One region of the Oceanicaulis sp. genome, then DNA from elsewhere that is predicted to be linked to it. Evidence: predicted binding sites of a transcription regulator. Region 1 holds the regulator's gene; each other region holds the start of a gene.
What was found. Region 1 encodes LexA, which represses DNA repair genes until DNA is damaged. Its sites were predicted from a motif close to ATGTTCCNCTTGTGTTCC; they were not measured.

Region 1 (4,638 bases):
CATCCTCATTACCCCGGAAAGCGTCATCGAACCAGGGTTTCAGATGAGCTTCTCCGCTGTTGCGGCGTTGATCGCCAGCTTTGATGTTTACCGCCGCTGGCACCCCGAAGGCGGCGGCTCGACCTCGCTCCTCGCCAAGCTCAAGGACGCGATTGCGGGATTGAGCGCGACCTCGCTGATCGCGGGATCAGCGACCGGGGCGTTCGCCGTGTTTCATTTCCAGCGCATGGCCGCCTATGGGTTATTGGCCAATCTGGCGGCCATGCCGCTTTTCACCTTCTGGGTGATGCCGGCGGGCGGCGCGGCGCTCCTGTTTTCGGTGATCGGTCTCGAAGGCCCGTTTTTGTGGATCATGGATCAGGGGCTGCGCCGGGTTCTGGATGTGGCGTATTGGGCGTCATCGCTGGAGGGGGCCGTGGTGGGTGCAAACGCCGCCGACCCCGCGCTGCTGGCGCTATACGGTCTGGGCTTTGCGTGTCTGGTGATCGGGCTGGGGTGGATGCGTCTGGGCGGAGGCGTGCTGGTTTGCGCGGCCCTGGCGTTGTTCATGGTGCAGGCGCCGCCCCAGATGATGATCACGGATGGCGGCGTGGTGCTGGCGCGGTTTGAGGGGGCGGGCGACGCGTTCACCGTGACAGACCGCAGGCGGGGCCGGTTTGATGCGCGCGTCTTCCTGCAACGCACCGGAGCGAGCTATCGCCCGGAACGCTCCGCGCTGGCATGCGACGCTCTGGGCTGCACCGGGCGCACCGCTGAGGGCTTGCTACTGGCCGTCACCGATAATCCCGAGGCGCTGGTGGAGGATTGTGGCCGGGCGGATCTGATCGTTTTTGACGGGGTCGTTTCCGCCTGGCGCAAGCGCCGCTGTGCAGCCTTGCTGTTAGATGACGAGGCGCGCGCCGAGCTGGGCGGGCTCGAATTCTGGGTGCATGAGGGCCGAGTGGTGCGCATGCGCAGCGCCGAGCAAGCCCGGCAGGGTCGTTTATGGGGCGGGGCGCAGGGCAGCTAGCTTATTGAAGCTTCAACCCCGATTGCGCCATGCGCCAGAGCAGGGCGTCGATGCGATCCTGACCAAAGAAGGGCTCGCCGTTAAACACCATCAGCGGCACGCCCCAATGGCCAGCCGCATCCTGATTGGCTTCGTTCTCTAGGATCTGCGCGTCGATCTGGTCGGATTGGGCGTCCGCTTCCGCACTGAGCCAGTCGGGGTCCAGGCCGGCTTTGTGAGCGGCTTCATCCAGCGCGCCGTCATCAGTCCAGGGTGTTTCATAGCCCGCGCTGGCGCCGCCCCAGATGCGCCGGCTGGCGGCGGCGATATACGCCAGGCCGTCGCCAGATTGTGTCGCCAGAACGCCGAGCCGGTTGAGGTAGGTGATGCGCGGCTGTTCAGGGGCGATCTTCAAGGTGCTTAGATCCTGAGCGATCGGGTCGGGCGATGGGGCGCTGATGGGCAGACCCAGGCGTTCCGCCTCCCGCGCCACATCAATGAGCACATAGTGGATCCAGCGCGAATCGCGTTCTTCAAAGAATTCAGGACTGCGCACCGCCAGCGGCCGCACGATACGGACATTGACCGTGAAGCCGTATTGGTCGCGTAACGCCAGCAGGCGCTGCGCGACGATATAGCTGTAAGGGCTGCGAAATGACCAATACAGGTCAAAGCTGAGCGCGGTCTGGTCTGTCATGTCTGCGTCGTCCTGATTGGGTAAATCCCTGACGCGCAGACTAAACCGCTCTTGGCGGTGCGCCTAGTGATAGCGCCGGATCAAGCCGACCAGGCGTCCTTGCACCTTGACCTCGTTCGGGCCGAAAATGCGGGTTTCGTAAGCCGGGTTCGCCGCTTCCAGAGCGATGGAGCCGCCCTTTTTGCGCAGTTTTTTCAGCGTGGCTTCTTCATCATGGACGAGCGCGACCACGATATCGCCTGTATTGGCGGTGTCGCCGCGTTTGATGACCACCAGATCGCCGTCAAGGATGCCGGCTTCGATCATGGAATCGCCATGGACTTCCAGAGCGAAATGTTCGCCGCCGGAAATCATGTTTGCGGGCACGGCCAAACGGTCGGTTTCGTGCTGGATCGCCTCGATCGGCACGCCGGCGGCTATGCGTCCCAGAACCGGCACGTCCAGGCTGTCGCTCGTTTCAGGATTTGGGGAGGCTCCGAAGGACGCACTGACGACGTTGGAGGCGGGGGCCGACGCGGGCGCGCCGGTTTGCGGCAGTTTCAGCACCTCGAGCGCTCGCGCCCGGTGCGCCAGGCGCCGGATGAAGCCACGTTCTTCCAAAGCGCTGACCAAGCGGTGGACGCCGGACTTGGACGCGAGGTTGAGCGCTTCTTTCATTTCGTCAAAGGAAGGCGACACGCCGTCTTCAGACAAGCGCTTGTTGATGTAGAGCAAAAGCTCGTGCTGCTTTTTGGTCAGCATAATCGCCCCTTGGAACAAAATAGAAACCTACTAAAAGTGTTCTATGCATGTTCCGTCTTAACGTCAAGTGAAGCTAGGACGCGTTCAGAGCCCCATAAGGGTCCGCGTCGCTGCGGTGACATCGTCCTGCCGCATCAGGCTTTCACCCACGAGCAGGGACTTGGCGCCAGCGTGCTGCAATCTGACGGCGTCGTCACGGGTGAAGATGCCGCTTTCCGCCACCAAAAGCCTGTCATCACCCACCATAGGGGCAAGAGTTTCAGTGGTTTCCAGTGTAGTTTCGAATGTACGCAGATTGCGGTTGTTCACCCCAACAAGCGGGCTGGGAAGGGCCAGAGCGCGTCTCATTTCATCAGCGTCATGCACTTCGACCAGCGCATCCATGCCCCATTTAGAGGCTTCCTCGATCAGCGCGGCGGCGAGCGCATCGTCCACGCTGGCGAGAATCACCAGGATGCAATCCGCGCCCAGCGCGCGCGATTCGGCGACCTGCCAGGGATCGTAGAGAAAATCCTTGCGCAGGACGGGCAGGGACACCGCAGCGCGCGCTGCGACCAGATAATCGTCATGGCCTTGAAAGCTGGGTTCATCGGTGAGAACGGACAGGCAGCTCGCGCCTCCGTCTTCATAGGCTTTGGCCAGGACGGGCGGGTTGAAGTCGGCGCGGATCAGGCCCTTGGAAGGGCTTGCTTTCTTCACTTCCGCGATCAGGCTGAGGCCATGCTCTGCCGCATCACGCTCGAGCGCTGCCTTGAAGCCGCGGACCGGGCTCGCATCCTGGGCGCGTTCGCAGACCGCTTCATACGGGAGCGCGGCCTTGCGCTTGGCGATATCGGCGCGCTTATAGGCTTCAATTCGGTTCAGGACGTCGCTCATTGGGCGTATTCTCTTTAAGGTGCAGTCGCTTAGGCGTTGCTGGCTTTGACAAGGGCGTCGAGAGCGGACTGTGCGCGGCCGTCATCAATCGCGGCGCCAGCCAGTTCAGCGCCGGTTTTCAGATCACCCGCCAAGCCTGCGAGCTTTAGCGCGGCGGCGGCGTTGATCAGGACAATATCGCGATAGGGGCCCTGCGCGCCTTTCAGAAGGTCACGGATCGCCTGAGCGTTTTCTTCAGGGTCCCCGCCCTTGAGATCGTCGAGCGCAGCGCGCTGCAGGCCCGCATCCTCGGGCGTGATCTCGTATTCACGGATGGCGCCGTCTGGCGTCAGTTCGGCCACATAGCTGACGCCGGTGGTGGTGATCTCGTCCAGCCCGTCCTCGCCATGCACGATCATGGCGGCGTCTGCGCCCAGCCCGCGCAAGGCTTCGGCCATAGGGACCAGCCATTTGCGGTCAAACACGCCCAAGAGCTGACGTTTCGCGCCGGCCGGGTTTGATAGCGGACCCAGCAGGTTGAAAATCGTCCGCACGCCCAGCGTCTTGCGCGCCGGTCCCACATGACGCACGGCGCCATGATGAGCCTGGGCGAACAAAAAGCCTACGCGCGCCTGGTCCAATGCGGCTTTGACCTGATCAGGGCTGGCGAACAGGTTCACGCCCAGGCTTTCCAGCACTTCCGCAGAGCCTGATTTGGAAGAGGCGGCCTTGTTGCCATGTTTGGCGACGACCGCGCCTGCGCCTGCAGCCACGACAGCGGCGGCGGTCGAGATGTTCCAGGTGCCGCGCGCATCGCCGCCAGTGCCGCAGGTGTCGATCGCGGTCTCAGGCGCGTTCACCGGCGTCATGCGGGCGCGCATGGCCTTTGCGCCGATCATCAGCGCTTGCGGGCTTTCCCCCAAAGCGGTCAACGCCAACAGAAACCCGCCGATCTCGACGGGATCGGCCTGACCCTCCATCAGGGCGTCAAAGGCGTCAGCCAGCGCGGTCTCATCGGGTTCCTGACCCTGGGCTAGAGCCTGAATGGCGGGGCGCATGCGGTTCATGCCGCTTGCTCTGTGGTCAGACCTGCCAGCCGCAGGAAATTGCCGATCAGCGCATGACCGTGCTCGGATGCGATGGATTCAGGGTGAAACTGAACGCCATGAATGGGGCGGGTCTTGTGCATCAATCCCATGATCTCGCCGTCTTCGGTATGGGCGTTGGCGACCAGGTCCGTGCCGTCGGGCAGATCCACCGCCAGCGAATGATAGCGCGTGGCCTGATAGGGCGAGGGCAGGTCGGCGAAGACGCCTGTGCCGTCATGGCGGATCGGGCTGGTCTTGCCATGCATGAT
Region 2 (4,638 bases), 710 kb from region 1:
CAATGGACTGGCCGAGGATGACCGCGTCGGCGGTCGTCAGAGCGCAGCCCCCAAGCGGGTGATGATTGATTTCGGCGGTCCCAATGTGGCCAAGCCCATGCATGTGGGCCATTTGCGCTCATCAGTGATCGGCGACAGCCTGCAGCGCCTGATGCGCTTTCGCGGCCATGACGTCACCTCCGACATCCACCTCGGGGATTGGGGCCTGCAAATGGGCCATCTGGTCACCGAGCTGCAGGACGAGCAGCCGGACCTTGTCTATTACGACGCTGATTTCACCGGGCCGTATCCAGATGAGCCGCCGGTGACGATTGACGATCTGGCGCGGCTCTATCCCCAAGCCTCCGCCAAGGCCAAGGACGATCCTGACCGCAATGCCCGCTCGCGCAAGGCCACGGCCGAATTGCAAGCTGGACGTCCGGGCTATCGCGCGCTGCTGCGCCATTTCATCAATGTGTCGATTGCGGCGCTGAAAGATGATTTCGGCGCGCTGGGCGTGCATTTCGACCTGTGGAAGGGCGAAAGCGACGTCAATGATCTGATCGCGGGCCTGGTCGAGGACTTCAAGGCGCGCGGCGTGGCTGAAGAGAGCGACGGCGCCTGGATTGTGCGCGTGGCCCGTGAGGACGACAAGAAGGATCTGGCGCCGCTGATCCTGGTCTCAAGCCAGGGCTCGGCGCTGTATGCGACCACCGATCTGGCGACCATTCTGGACCGCAAGCAGCAGCAAAACCCTCAGCTGACCCTGTATGTGGTTGATCTGGGCCAGTCGGATCACTTCGAACAAGTGTTCCGCGCCGCCTACAAGGCCGGTCTCGCCGACGAGGGCGCGCTGGAGCATGTGAAGTTCGGCACGGTGAACGGGACTGACGGCAAGCGCTTGCGCACCCGCGCGGGCGGCACCTTCCGTCTGGCGGATCTCATCAGCGAAGCCCGCGAGCGGGCGCGGGCGCGTCTGAACGAAGCGGGACTGGGTTCGCAGCTGACCGAAGACGAGTTTGAGACTGTGGCGCGGGCCGTAGGCAACGCCGCGATCAAGTTCTCTGATCTGCAAAATGTCCGCACCACCAACTACATCTTTGATCTGGATCGCTTTGTCAGCTTTGAAGGCAAGACCGGACCGTATCTTCAGTATCAGGCCGTGCGCATCAAATCGCTGCTGAAAAAAGCCGGCGAGCAGGGGATCGAGCCCGGCGCGGTGACGATGTCCGACAAGGCTGAGGCGGCGCTGATCCGGCGTCTGGACGCGTTTGACAGCGCGCTCGGCCGCGCCGAGCGGGACCGGGCGCCGAACGTTCTGTGCGAGCACGCTTTTGGACTGGCGCAGGCGTTTTCGGGTTTTTACGCCGCCTGTCCGATCCTGCCGGAAAAGGACGAGGCGATCCGCGCGTCGCGCCTGGCGCTCGCTGGAACCACGCTCAAACAGCTCGAGATCGTGCTGGGCCTGATCGGCATCGACGTACCCGAGCGGATGTAGGCGGCTTTTTCGCCATGCTGCAGCGCCCAATCGCGATTGACTCATATCCGTCAAACGCTAGGTTTGCGCGTCGGTGCAGACCCGCCGGGAGGCGCGCTGCAGCGGGGATACATGAGGTCACTTGCGGGAGAGACCGGCCGAAGACGCCGGCGCCGAAGGCGCAACCGCCCCGGAAACGCTCAGGCTAACGGACCGCAAGCCTAAGACCTAACGCTGGAAAGCGGGCGCTGAGTTTCAGACGCCCCACCGAAGGAGCAATGCGCGCGCCTGTCTTTCAAGGCGCGACGCGGGAATCTCTCAGGTCTTCAAGACAGCGGGGGCGATTCGGAGCCGGCATGAGCCGCGCTACGCCCGCAACCCGCATGCTTGAGGCCAGACATGACCGACACGCTCAACCGCACGCCGCTTTATGATCTTCACGTTGAACTGGGCGCCAAAATGGTGCCGTTCGCCGGGTATGACATGCCCGTCCAGTATGACGGCGTCATGGCCGAGCATAATCATACGCGCGCGGCGGCGGGCCTGTTTGACGTCTCCCATATGGGCCAGGCGCGCCTGATCGGCGACGAGGCGGCGCTCGAAGCGCTGATCACCGCTGACCTTGCTGCGCTGCAGCCGGGTGAACAGAAATACACGCTGCTGCTGAACCCTGAAGGTGGGGTCAAGGACGATTTGATGGTTTCCCGCCCCGACGATGAGGGGCTGTTCCTGGTGGTGAACGCCGCCTGCAAGCGCTCTGACTTTGACTACATCATTGAAGCGACCAAAGGCGTCGCCGAGCTGGTCGAGCTGGACGGCCGCGCGCTTCTGGCGCTGCAGGGGCCGCAGGCTGGCGCCGTGATGGCGGATCTCTGCCCGGACGCGGCCAAGATGGTGTTCATGCAGGCGGGCTGGTTTGAAATCGACGGCCTGCGCCTGATGATTTCGCGCTCGGGTTATACCGGCGAGGACGGGTTTGAAATCTCCGTCGCCAACGAACACGCCAGCGATTTCGCGCGCAAGCTGCTGTCTGATGAGCGCGTAAAGCCGATCGGGCTGGGCGCGCGCGATTCCCTGCGCCTTGAAGCCGGTCTGTGCCTGTATGGCCATGACATGGACGAGACCACCTCGCCCATCGAGGCGGGGCTGATCTGGGCGGTGGCGAAATCGCGCCGCGAGCGCGCCGATTTCCCCGGCGCCGCGCGCATCCTCAAAGACATCGCCGACAAGCCCGCGAAAAAGCGCGTGGGCCTGGCGCTGAAAGACCGCGCCCCGGCGCGCGAGGGCACCGAGATCGCCGTCAATGGCGAGATTGTCGGCGTGGTGACGTCGGGCGGGTTCGGCCCGACCGTCGGCGCGCCGATCGCCATGGGCTTTGTGCGCACCGATCTGTCGGCGCCCGGCACGCAGGTTGATTTGATGGTGCGCGGCAAGGCGCGCCCGGCTGAAGTGGTGAAAACGCCCTTCGCGCCGCATCGTTTTTATCGCGGTTGATCCCGCACGATTTCGCTCTGGAGGAGACGTCTGATGAGCACCCGATTTACCAAAGACCATGAATGGATCCGTGTTGACGGCGAAGAGGGCGTTGTGGGCATCACCGCCTACGCCGCCGAACAGCTGGGCGATGTGGTGTTTGTCGAGCTTCCCGAAGTGGGAAAGACCGTGTCCGCCGGCGATGAGCTGGCCGTGGTGGAAAGCGTAAAAGCCGCGTCTGAAGTTTATGCGCCGGTGTCTGGCGAAGTGATCGCCGTCAACGACGTGCTGGAAGGCGAGCCCGCCAAGGTCAATGAAGCGCCGGACGGCGAAGGCTGGTTCGTCAAGATCAAGCTGTCTGACAAGAGCCAGCTCGACGCCATGATGGATGACGCGGCCTACGCCGAACACATCAGTTAAGCCTCGACGCCGGACGGCGTCGATCTACATGCAGCGACTAGACCGGCGGCTCGACTTCAGAGCCGTCCGACCTGCTTTATGAAAGAAGGTGGATCGCCATGCGCTATCTCCCGCTGACCGACGCTGACCGGGCCGAGATGCTCGATACGATCGGTGTGGATTCTGTCGACGCCCTGTTTGAGGACGTGCCCCAGAAGGTGCGCCTGGACGGGCCGGTGGATTTGCCGCTCCATAAGAGCGAGATGGAGGTCGAGCGCCTTCTGACGAAGATGTCGCGCAAGAACATCGCCGCGTCTGAAGCGCCGTTCTTCGTGGGGGCGGGCGCGTACAAGCACCACATTCCCGCCAGCGTCGATCACCTGATCCAGCGCTCGGAATACCTCACCAGCTACACGCCTTATCAGCCAGAAATCAGCCAGGGCACGCTGCAGACCCTGTTTGAGTTCCAGACCCAGGTCGCGCTTCTGACCGGCATGGAAGTGGCGAACGCCTCCATGTATGACGGCTCGACCGCGTGCGGCGAAGCGGTGCTGATGGCGTGCCGGATCACCAAGCGCTCCAAGGCGATCCTCAGCGGCAATCTGCATCCTCACTATGCGGCGGCGACCCATACGCTGGCCAAATACATGGATATCGAGATCCGCGATGATGCCGCCAAGCCCGGCGGGCTGGACGATATCGCGGCGGACATTCCCGATGATGTGGCCTGCGTGGTGGTGCAGAACCCTGACGTGTTCGGTCAGGTCCATGATCTTGAGCCCATCGCCAAGGCCGCCCATGAAAAAGGCGCGCTGCTGATCGCGGTCTTCACCGAGGCTGTCTCGCTGGGCCTGATGAAAACGCCTGGCGCTATGGGCGCGGACATCGTGGTCGGCGAAGGCCAGTCCATCGGCGTCGGCCTGCAATTCGGCGGCCCGCATGTGGGTCTGTTCGCCTGCCGCGGCGATCGCAATTTCATCCGCAACCTGCCCGGCCGCCTGGCGGGGGAGACCGTGGATGCGGACGGCCGCCGGGGCTTTGTGCTGACGCTGTCGACCCGCGAACAGCATATCCGCCGCGACAAGGCGACCTCGAACATCTGTACGAACTCCGGCCTGATGACCTTGGCCTGGACGATCCATATGTCGCTTCTGGGCGATACGGGACTGCGCACAATGGCCCAGCTGAGCCATGAGAAAGCGTGTGATCTGGCGGACCGTCTGAGCGCGCTTTCCGGCGTGGAGCTGGTCACGGGCGCCTTCTTCAACGAGTTCACCCTGCGTCTGCCGAAAAACGCGGCGGACGTGGTG
Region 3 (4,638 bases), 2.7 Mb from region 1:
TGGCGAGAGCGGGCGCGCCTGCCCGTGCCGCTGCACCACCCCAATCTCGTGGGGCTTGAGGGCCTGATTTACGCTGTGGGCGGCTTCACCGCCCAGACCGGCGGGATGTGGGCGATGAGCAATGGCGTGCGGGTCTATGACCCGGGCCGCAATGCATGGCGCAATGGCGCGCCCATGGCCGAACCCTATGCGGAGACAGTCTGCGTCACGCTTAACGGACGCCTGCATGTAGTCACCGGGCGCCGCCCGGCGGGGCTGTCCAATAAAGCCTGGTCAGACCACGCCGACACTAACGCCCATATTGTTCTCGATCCCGCCACCCAGACCTGGTCGGTCGCAGCCCCCGCCCCCACCGCGCGCAATTCCGCAGCGGGCGCAGCGCTGGACGGACGCCTGCATGTGGTGGGCGGACGCACGGTGACCGGCGGCAACACGCCCGTCCACGAAGCCTATGACCCGCAAAACGATAGCTGGGAGACCCGTGCGCCCCTGCCCGCCCCTGAAGCCGGGCCGCGCGGCGCCGGCGGCCTCGCCGCCGCGAGCGTGGATGGCGCGCTCTATGTGTTTGGCGGCGAGTGGTTTGATAATTCAGGCGGCGGCGTCTACGCCCAAGTCTGGCGCTATGATCCGGCGTCTGACAGCTGGACCGAGATGGTCCGCATGCCCACGCCCCGACATGGTCTGGGCGCGGTCACAGTCGGCTCGGAGATCGCCACCATCGGCGGCGCCGCCCAGCCCAGCGGCAGCCAGACCACCCCCACGCTGAGCTGGTTCACGCCCTAGGCTGTGAGCCTCCCCAACAACAAGAAAGCCCGGCGCACTGCGCCGGGCTTTTTCGTCTGGTCTCTATACAGATCCTAGAACGGGATGTCGTCGTCGAGGGTGTCGGAGGTGAAGTCCTCGCGCGGGGCGTTGCTGCGCTGACCGCCGCCTTGTCCGCCGCCCTGATTATAGCCGCCCTGGCCGCCGCCGGAGCGGTCATCCATCTGGTTGTTGTTATAGCCGCCGCCCATGCGGTCGCCGCCGCCTTCGCCGCGGCCGTCCAGCATGGTCAGCTCGCCGCGATAGCGCTGCAGCACCACTTCGGTGGTGTATTTGTCATTCCCGTCGCGGTCTTGCCATTTGCGGGTCTGAAGCTGGCCCTCGACATAAATTTTCGAGCCTTTTTTCAGATAATTCTCCGCGACCTTGGCGAGGTTGTCGTTGAAGATCACGACATTATGCCATTCGGTCTTCTCGCGGCGTTCGCCGGTGGACTTGTCGCGCCAGTTTTCCGACGTGGCGATGCGCAGGTTCACGACCGGATCGCCGGAATTCAGGCGCCGCACTTCGGGGTCGGCGCCCAGATTGCCCACCAGGATCACCTTGTTTACAGAACCAGCCATACCGCGTCTCCCGCTTGTCTTTCGCGTCGTATTTGTTCACATTCCGTTCCGCGCGTCAATTAAGGCGCGAGTCGGGTGTTAACGAAGCCTATCCCGCTGCCCGAGTCCATCGCCGGGCGCCGCTGTCGGCGCCTTCACGGTGGATAGGGGCGCTGTTGAGCCCTAAGTAACGCCCGATACGCCTGCCCGACCGCCAGCTAAGGACTTTGCGTCATCCATGACTGACAAGCTCAAAACCATTTCCGTGCGCGGCGCGCGCGAACACAATCTCAAGGGCGTGTCGGTCGACCTGCCGCGTGACGAGCTGATCGTGTTCACGGGGCTGTCGGGATCGGGCAAGTCCTCGCTCGCCTTTGACACGATCTACGCCGAGGGTCAGCGCCGCTATGTGGAGAGCCTGTCCGCCTATGCGCGCCAGTTCCTGGAGCTGATGAGCAAGCCGGATGTGGACTCCATTGAAGGCCTGTCGCCCGCCATCTCGATCGAGCAGAAGACCACCTCTAAAAACCCGCGCTCCACCGTGGGCACGGTGACCGAGATCTATGACTATATGCGCCTTTTATGGGCGCGGGTGGGCGTGCCCTATTCGCCCGCCACCGGCGAGCCGATCTCGGCGCAGACCGTGTCGCAAATGGTGGACAAGATCACCGCGCTCGACGAAGGCGCGCGGCTTTACCTGCTGGCGCCCATCGTGCGCGGCCGCAAGGGCGAATACCGCAAGGAATTCGCCGAGCTGCTCAAACAGGGCTTTCAGCGCGTCAAGGTGGATGGCGAATTCTATGCGCTGGAAGAGGCGCCCGAGCTCGACAAGAAATTCAAGCACGATATCGACGTGGTGGTGGACCGGGTGGTCACCAAGGAGGGGCTCGAACAGCGCCTCGCCGACAGCCTGGAGACCGCGCTGAGGCTCGCCGACGGCATCGCCATGGCGGAATTCGCCTCTGATCATGGCGAGCACAAAACCGGCGAGCGGATCATCTTCTCCCAAAAATTCGCTTGCCCGGTCAGCGGCTTCACCATTGAAGAGATCGAGCCGCGTCTGTTCTCGTTCAACAATCCGTTCGGCGCCTGCCCGGCCTGTGACGGTCTGGGGCAGAGTCTCGAGTTTGACGAGGATATGGTGGTCCCCGACCGCGATAAGTCGCTCTATGACGGCGCCGTGGCGCCGTGGAGCCGGGCGACCTCCAAGCTCTACCAGCAGACCTTGCAGGCCATTGCTGACCATTACGGCGCCAGCATGTACACGCCCTGGCGCGATCTCGACCCCAGCTTCCGCAAGATCGTGCTGCACGGCACCAAGGACAAGATCAAGTTTACCTATGAGGACGGGCTGCGCCAGTTCACCACCTCCAAGGCGTTTGAAGGGGTGATGCCCAATCTGCAGCGGCGCTGGCGCGAGACGGATTCCACCTGGGTGCGCGAGGATCTGGCGCGCTTTCAATCCGCCCAGCCGTGTGATGTGTGCGAGGGCAAGCGCCTGAAGCCTGAAGCGCTGGCGGTGAAGATCGACGGCGCAGACATCTCCATCGCGGGCGAGAAATCCATCCGCGCAGCGCGCGACTGGTTTGAAGCGGTGGAAGACACGCTGTCGGCCAAGGAGCAGGAAATCGCCCGGCGCATCCTCAAGGAAATCCGCGACCGTCTGAAATTCCTCGTCGATGTGGGGCTTGATTACCTGACCCTGTCGCGCGCCTCGGGCACGCTGTCTGGCGGGGAAAGCCAGCGCATTCGTCTGGCCAGCCAGATCGGCTCAGGGCTGACGGGCGTGCTCTATGTGCTGGATGAGCCGTCCATCGGCCTGCATCAGCGCGACAATACGCGGCTGCTGGATTCCCTGCGCGGCTTGCGCGATCTCGGGAACACCGTGCTGGTGGTCGAGCATGATGAAGAAGCCATCGAGACGGCCGATTATGTGGTCGATCTGGGCCCCGCCGCCGGCGTTCATGGCGGCGAAGTGATTGCGGCGGGCACGCCCAAGGACATCGCCGCCAATCCCAAATCTCTGACCGGGCAGTATATGTCGGGCAAGCGCATGGTGCCGGTACCTGAACAACGCCGCGAAGTGGATCTCAAGCGCGCCGTCACCGTGAAGGGCGCCACCGGCAACAATCTTCAGAACATTGACGCGGCCTATCCGCTGGGCGTGATGACCTGCGTCACCGGCGTGTCAGGCGGCGGCAAATCCACCCTGACCATCGAGACGCTCTACAAGGCGGCGGCGCGTCGGCTGAACAAGGCCTCCGCCGTGCCCCTTCCCCATGACACGGTGGAAGGCCTCGACCAGGTCGACAAGATCATCGATATCGACCAGAGCCCGATCGGGCGCACCCCGCGCTCAAACCCCGCCACCTATACCGGCGCCTTCACCCCGATCCGCGACTGGTTCGCCTCCCTGCCCGAGGCCAAGACCCGCGGCTATAAGCCGGGCCGCTTCTCCTTCAACGTCAAAGGCGGGCGCTGCGAAGCGTGCCAGGGCGATGGCGTGGTGAAGATCGAGATGCACTTTCTGCCCGACGTCTATGTGGAGTGCGATGTGTGCCATGGCGCGCGCTTCAACCGCGAAACGCTGGAAGTGACCTTCAAGGGCAAATCCATCGCCGACGTGCTGGACATGACCGTCGAGGAAGCCGCCGACTTCTTCAAGGCCGTCCCCTCTGTGCGCGACAAGATGGAGACGCTCAAACAGGTGGGGCTGAGCTATCTGAAAGTCGGCCAGCCCGCCACCCAGCTGTCAGGCGGCGAGGCCCAGCGGGTGAAGCTCTCCAAAGAGCTCGCCAAGCGTTCCACCGGCAAGACGCTCTACATCCTGGATGAACCGACCACAGGCCTGCATTTCGAGGACGTGCGCAAGCTCCTCGAAGTGCTCCATGAGCTGGTGGATCAGGGCAATACGGTGATCGTCATCGAGCACAATCTCGATGTCATCAAGACCGCCGACTGGCTCTTGGATCTGGGCCCTGAAGGCGGCTCGGGCGGCGGCGAGATCGTCGCCTGCGGCACGCCTGAACAGGTCGCCGAAGTGGAAGCGAGCTGGACCGGCCGCTATCTCAAACCGCTTCTGGAGCGGGATGTGGCGCGTCAGAAGAAGCTGGCGGGGTAGGCTTGTCCTGAGAGGCTGCCTCCCGGGCTGTAGCAACCATGGCGGCTTCGGCAACCACGCCACGCAGCATCTGAAACGTCGTGTAATAGATTAGCAAACCGAAACCCAAGAACCCGGCTAGAGACAGAGCAGAAGGCATGGACGGGGCGTCAT
Region 4 (4,638 bases), 1.7 Mb from region 1:
TTCGAGGTGTACCGGAAGTCGTTACATATTACAAGCAAAATGTAACGAAGACCGTTACACTCTAGGTGCTATTCCTGCTTCGGTGGCGCTAGGGCATGCCGCCCTGAAAGGCTTCGGTCTCGCCTGAACTGGCTTCATAGAGCGCCACCGCCCCGCCGCAGCCGGGCTGGACGCATTTCAGCGCGGTCTCTACCTGATCGAGATGGGCGTGGGCGAGCGCGCGTCGGGCCAGCAATTCCTGCGCGGTATAATAGCGCGCGGCGCTGCAGGTCTTGCAAAACGCCTCCAGCCGGCTTTGTGGCGGCAGATCGTCAAGGCGAAGTTCGGTTTTCCAGGTCATCACCAGAAGTCCTCGGCATAGGGAATACGTGTGAACGCGATTTTGCCGCCCGCATAGCCGCCCGGCGGCGGGGTCCAGACCCCTTGGGTGACTAAAGATTTGGCGTAGCGGCTGTTGAGAGAATCGATGGCGTCCTGCAGGGCGTTGCGGCGAGCGCGGTCTTCAGCGTTCTCCTCCACCAGCCAGTCAGTCTGGGTGACGCCGGGATCATCAAGGTCGCACAAATACATGCCCGCCCGCATGGGCCGCGCGCGCGGATCGGCGCGTTGGGCCGCGCTCCACAGCGTATCGAGCGCTTTCAGGCAATCGCGGTCGGTGCGGGCGCTGTGCAGGGGCAGTTCCCCGCTCCAGCCGCCGTCAATATGGCGCAGCCACAGCCCCATCCGCCCGGCGGTGCGGCCGTCGCGGCGCATGCGGCGGGCGGCCTTCACCGTCAAAAGCCGGGCGCAGTCATAGGCGCTGGGCCAGCTGCGATGGCTGGGCGGCAGGACGCGGCCATGGCCATACATGCGGCGCTGGGCGGCTTCGGCCTGAATGTCGTAGCCGTGCAGCGCGTACCAGAAGCGCTCGCCCGCCACATTGCGCCACAAGGCGCGCATCTGCTTGGGCTGCAGCGCCCAGAGCGCTTTCATGTCCGCCACCCCCGCCTTCAGCAGGCGCTTGCGCATGGACGAGCCGATGCCCGGCGCTTCCTCCACCGGGCGCTTGAGCAAGGGCCCCGGCAGGTCTTCAGGCCGCCAGATCGTCAAACCGTCGGGTTTGCCCAGCTTGCAGGCCATTTTGGCGAGAAAGCGGTTGGGCGCCATGCCGATGGAGGCGGTGACCACGCCACCCGTTTCCGCCGCGATGCGCGCCTTGATCGCGTTCGACACGACGTGAGGGTCGGCGATGGCGCGGGCGTCGAGCTTGCAGGTCAGCTCGTCAATGGATTTCACCGCCCCGATGGGCAGAACGGCGCGGATTTCCGCCACCATCACGGCGTGCATGCGGCGATAGAGGTCGGGCTTTTGATCCACCAGGATCATGTCGGGCACGGCTTCGCGCGCCTCGCGCACGGTCATGACCGAGCTGGCGCCTTTCGCCTTGGCTTCTTTCGAAGCGGCGATGATGCAGGTGTTGCGCGCGCCCTTCATGGGGATCACACCCACGGGCCGCCCCCTCAGGCGCGGATCGGCGTATTGCTCGACGCTGGCGAAGAAGCTGTCAAAGTCGAGATAGAGCTGCTCGATGGTGTCAGGTTTGCGCATGTGTCTGTTCCGCAGGCGGCTGTCCGCTTTGGAACAAAGATAGAACAAATGCGTTCAGGGAAAAACCCGAAAGAGTCACACGGGCGTCGAATGCGCTGACTCCAGATGTGAAAAACCCCGCCGTGCTTCCACGACGGGGTCGATCAAACCGCTGATGGGAAACTTATATAAGTCGGGCAGGAGGCGTGTGGCATTTAGCTTTCTTGACTTTAGCGGTTCAGGTTCATCGTCGGGGACCAAATTGGTTTCTGTGTCGGCGTTTGTGTAAAACCTGTACAGCATACATTTATATGGCCAAAATCAGTGTCGATCTTGAATTCATACAATGTTTGTCCATGAGGAGTGCGCTTATCAAGAGTTTTACATTCAATCATTCTGATGTCAGTAGGTACAGCGTCTTTTAAAATATCCCATTTTTGAGATGCTTCAAAATGATTGATATTCTCAAATTTAAGCAATGATGGTAAAATTAGAAAATCAGCATCTATATCCGTAAGTCCCTCTAATATATAATCAATATCTAATGAAATGGATAGAGATTGGTCAGGCATGCGTAGTGAATACAAGCGGCAGCATGACCAGCCCATTATTTTGAAATCACTCGTCGTAAATGTATACTCGTGTGTGTAACTTTCTGTCATTGGCCTAATGTGTCCTGAACCATGGGTGCCAATGATATGAAAAACCCCGCCATGTTTCCACGACGGGGTTGATCAAACGCCTGGAAGAGAAAGTCCTATTCGGACTTTTCTTCTTCAGCGGCGGCCTCTTCAGCAGGGGCTTCTTCTTCAGCCGGAGCGGCTGCAGCAGCGGCTTTGGCTTCTTCTTTTTCGAGACGCTCAGCGGCGCGCTCTTTGGCTTTTTCGCCCGGCTCGGCTTTTTTCGGGTTGTTGCCGTGGGTCCACTCATAGACGCCGGCGTCTTTCAGGAAGCGCGCCACGCGATCGGTCGGTTGGGCGCCTTTCTTGATCCACTCGGCGGCTTTCTCGGTGTCCACAGCCACGCGGTTGTCGTGGTCTTTCGGGAGCATCGGGTTGTAGTGACCGATTTTCTCGATGAAGCGGCCATCGCGCGGCATGCGCGAGTCGGTCACGACGATGCGGTAGTACGGGCGCTTCTTGGCGCCGCCACGGGCGAGACGAATTTTAACAGACATAGTGCGAGTCCTTTAAGGTCATTTTTTCTTTGAGAGGCCGAGCGGAAGGCCGTCTGGCCCCAGCGGTCCGCCGATACCTGGCAATCCCTGGTCGCCTGGGCCGCCCAGCCCCGGCAGGTCGGCGCCCTTGGGCGCGTGTCCTTTGAGAAGATCAGAGGCCGCATCGCCCAGACCGGGAGGCATGCCGCCCCCCATGCCCGGCATTCCGCCGCCCATTCCGGGCATGCCAGGCATTCCGGGCATCCCGCCCTTTTTGCCCTTCTTGCCCATCTTCTTCATCATGTCCGCCATCTGGCGGTGCATTTTCAAAAGCTTGTTCACCTCCGGCACGGCCACGCCGGCGCCCATGGCGATGCGGCGCTTGCGGCTGGCTTTGAGGAGGTCAGGCTTGGCGCGTTCTTCGCGGGTCATCGACAGGATGATCGCTTCTTGACGTTTCAGCGCGGTGTCGTCGAACCCGGCATTGGCCATCTGGGCCTTCGCCGCCTTGTTCATGCCCGGCAGGAAGCCCATCATGCCGGAAATGCCGCCCATTTTCTGGAGCTGGCGCAACTGGTCGGCCATGTCTTCCAGGTCGAACTTTCCCTTCGCCATCTTTTTGGCGAGGCGTTCGGCTTTCTCGTGATCGACCTCGGCGGCGGCTTTCTCCACCAGCGAGACGATGTCGCCGCGCCCCAGGATCCGGCCCGCCAGGCGTTTCGCGTCGAACGCGTCCAGCCCGTCGACCTTTTCAGAGACGCCCAGGAATTTGATCGGCAGGCCGGTGACCCAGCGCATGGACAGCGCGGCGCCGCCGCGGCCATCACCATCCATCCGGGTCAGCACCAGGCCGGTCAGTTTCAAACGCTCGTCAAAGCGCTTGGCGGTCTCCACCGCATCCTGACCGGTCAGGCTGTCAGCCACCAGAAGGGTTTCGCGCGGCCGCGCCACATCGGCGATCTTCGCGGCTTCGCCCATCATCTCTTCATCGATGGAGGTGCGGCCCGCGGTGTCGAGGATCACCACGTCATAGCCTTGCAGGCGGCCCGCGCTCATGGCGCGCTTGGCGATCTCGACGGCGGACTGGCCCTTGACGATGGGCAGGCAGTTCACGCCCGCCTTTTCCGCCATCTGCGCCAGCTGCTCCATCGCCGCCGGGCGGCGGGTGTCGAGCGAGGCGACGAGGACTTTTTTCTTCTCGCGCTCGGAAATGCGCTTGGCGAGCTTGGCGGTGGTGGTGGTCTTACCCGAGCCCTGAAGACCCGCCATCAAGATGGCCACGGGCGGCTCACCGGTCAGGTTGAGGCCCTCGGGCTCGCCCTCGCCGCCGAGCAGGTCCACCAGGCCGTCATGGACGATCTTGATGACCTGTTGGCCGGGGCTGACCGAGCGGATGACGTCTTCGCCGATCGCCTTTTCACGGACTTTCGCGGTGAAATCCTTCACCGCCGGCAGGGCGACATCGGCTTCCAGAAGGGCGACGCGGATCTCGCGCAGGGCGGCGTCCACATCCTTTTCCGACAGCGCGCCGCGCCCGGTCAGGCTGTCAAAGACGCCGGAAAGCCGTTCTGAAAGTGAGTCGAACATGTGTTCGCCTGCCTCGTTTCGCTTCTGGTCACACCGATAAGGTGTGGATCAAGCGCGCACGCCGCAACCATCCCACTGGACGAGCCTTCGTCGAGCGGGGGACCTCGCCCGCCTCCGGGCGTTCATTCCTGATCAATGCAGGACGCCGTGTGCGGGTAAGGCAAGCGAGTTGCGCTTGCACTGAAGCGTGGGCGTTTACGCGGGGGGCGGGGAAGAGTCAAGGGTGAGGATAGCGATGATCTTATCCCACAGGGCTGAAATGGGGTGAGACTAGGCGCTTCCAGAAGAGGAGAGCGCCATGAAAACCCCATACAAGAAACCTGCGTTTC

Region 2: a site for LexA is predicted at 1,667-1,684, ahead of gcvT (glycine cleavage system aminomethyltransferase GcvT). Genes of this name have one in related genera too.
Region 3: a site for LexA is predicted at 1,418-1,435, ahead of uvrA (excinuclease ABC subunit UvrA). Genes of this name have one in related genera too.
Region 4: a site for LexA is predicted at 1,618-1,635, ahead of ACQ66J_RS06345 (Y-family DNA polymerase). Genes of this name have one in related genera too.

Annotation. Positions count from the first base shown of each region.
Region 1 is NZ_OZ260073.1:3,020,260-3,024,897, reverse strand. Features, by position in the region: gene ACQ66J_RS14680 (ComEC/Rec2 family competence protein) at 1-1,009, shown strand, start outside; gene ACQ66J_RS14675 (2-hydroxychromene-2-carboxylate isomerase) at 1,011-1,685, opposite strand; gene lexA (transcriptional repressor LexA) at 1,749-2,426, opposite strand; gene trpC (indole-3-glycerol phosphate synthase TrpC) at 2,511-3,302, opposite strand; gene trpD (anthranilate phosphoribosyltransferase) at 3,332-4,348, opposite strand; gene ACQ66J_RS14655 (anthranilate synthase component II) at 4,345-4,638, opposite strand, start outside.
Region 2 is NZ_OZ260073.1:2,311,930-2,316,567, forward strand. Features, by position in the region: gene argS (arginine--tRNA ligase) at 1-1,477, shown strand, start outside; glycine riboswitch at 1,592-1,682, shown strand; gene gcvT (glycine cleavage system aminomethyltransferase GcvT) at 1,856-2,950, shown strand; gene gcvH (glycine cleavage system protein GcvH) at 2,984-3,349, shown strand; gene gcvPA (aminomethyl-transferring glycine dehydrogenase subunit GcvPA) at 3,448-4,638, shown strand, end outside.
Region 3 is NZ_OZ260073.1:334,222-338,859, forward strand. Features, by position in the region: gene ACQ66J_RS01725 (Kelch repeat-containing protein) at 1-783, shown strand, start outside; gene ssb (single-stranded DNA-binding protein) at 858-1,385, opposite strand; gene uvrA (excinuclease ABC subunit UvrA) at 1,603-4,485, shown strand; gene ACQ66J_RS01740 (hypothetical protein) at 4,433-4,638, opposite strand, start outside.
Region 4 is NZ_OZ260073.1:1,277,742-1,282,379, reverse strand. Features, by position in the region: gene ACQ66J_RS06350 (hypothetical protein) at 89-340, opposite strand; gene ACQ66J_RS06345 (Y-family DNA polymerase) at 340-1,587, opposite strand; gene ACQ66J_RS06340 (hypothetical protein) at 1,797-2,228, opposite strand; gene rpsP (30S ribosomal protein S16) at 2,324-2,743, opposite strand; gene ffh (signal recognition particle protein) at 2,762-4,309, opposite strand; gene ACQ66J_RS06325 (hypothetical protein) at 4,608-4,638, shown strand, end outside.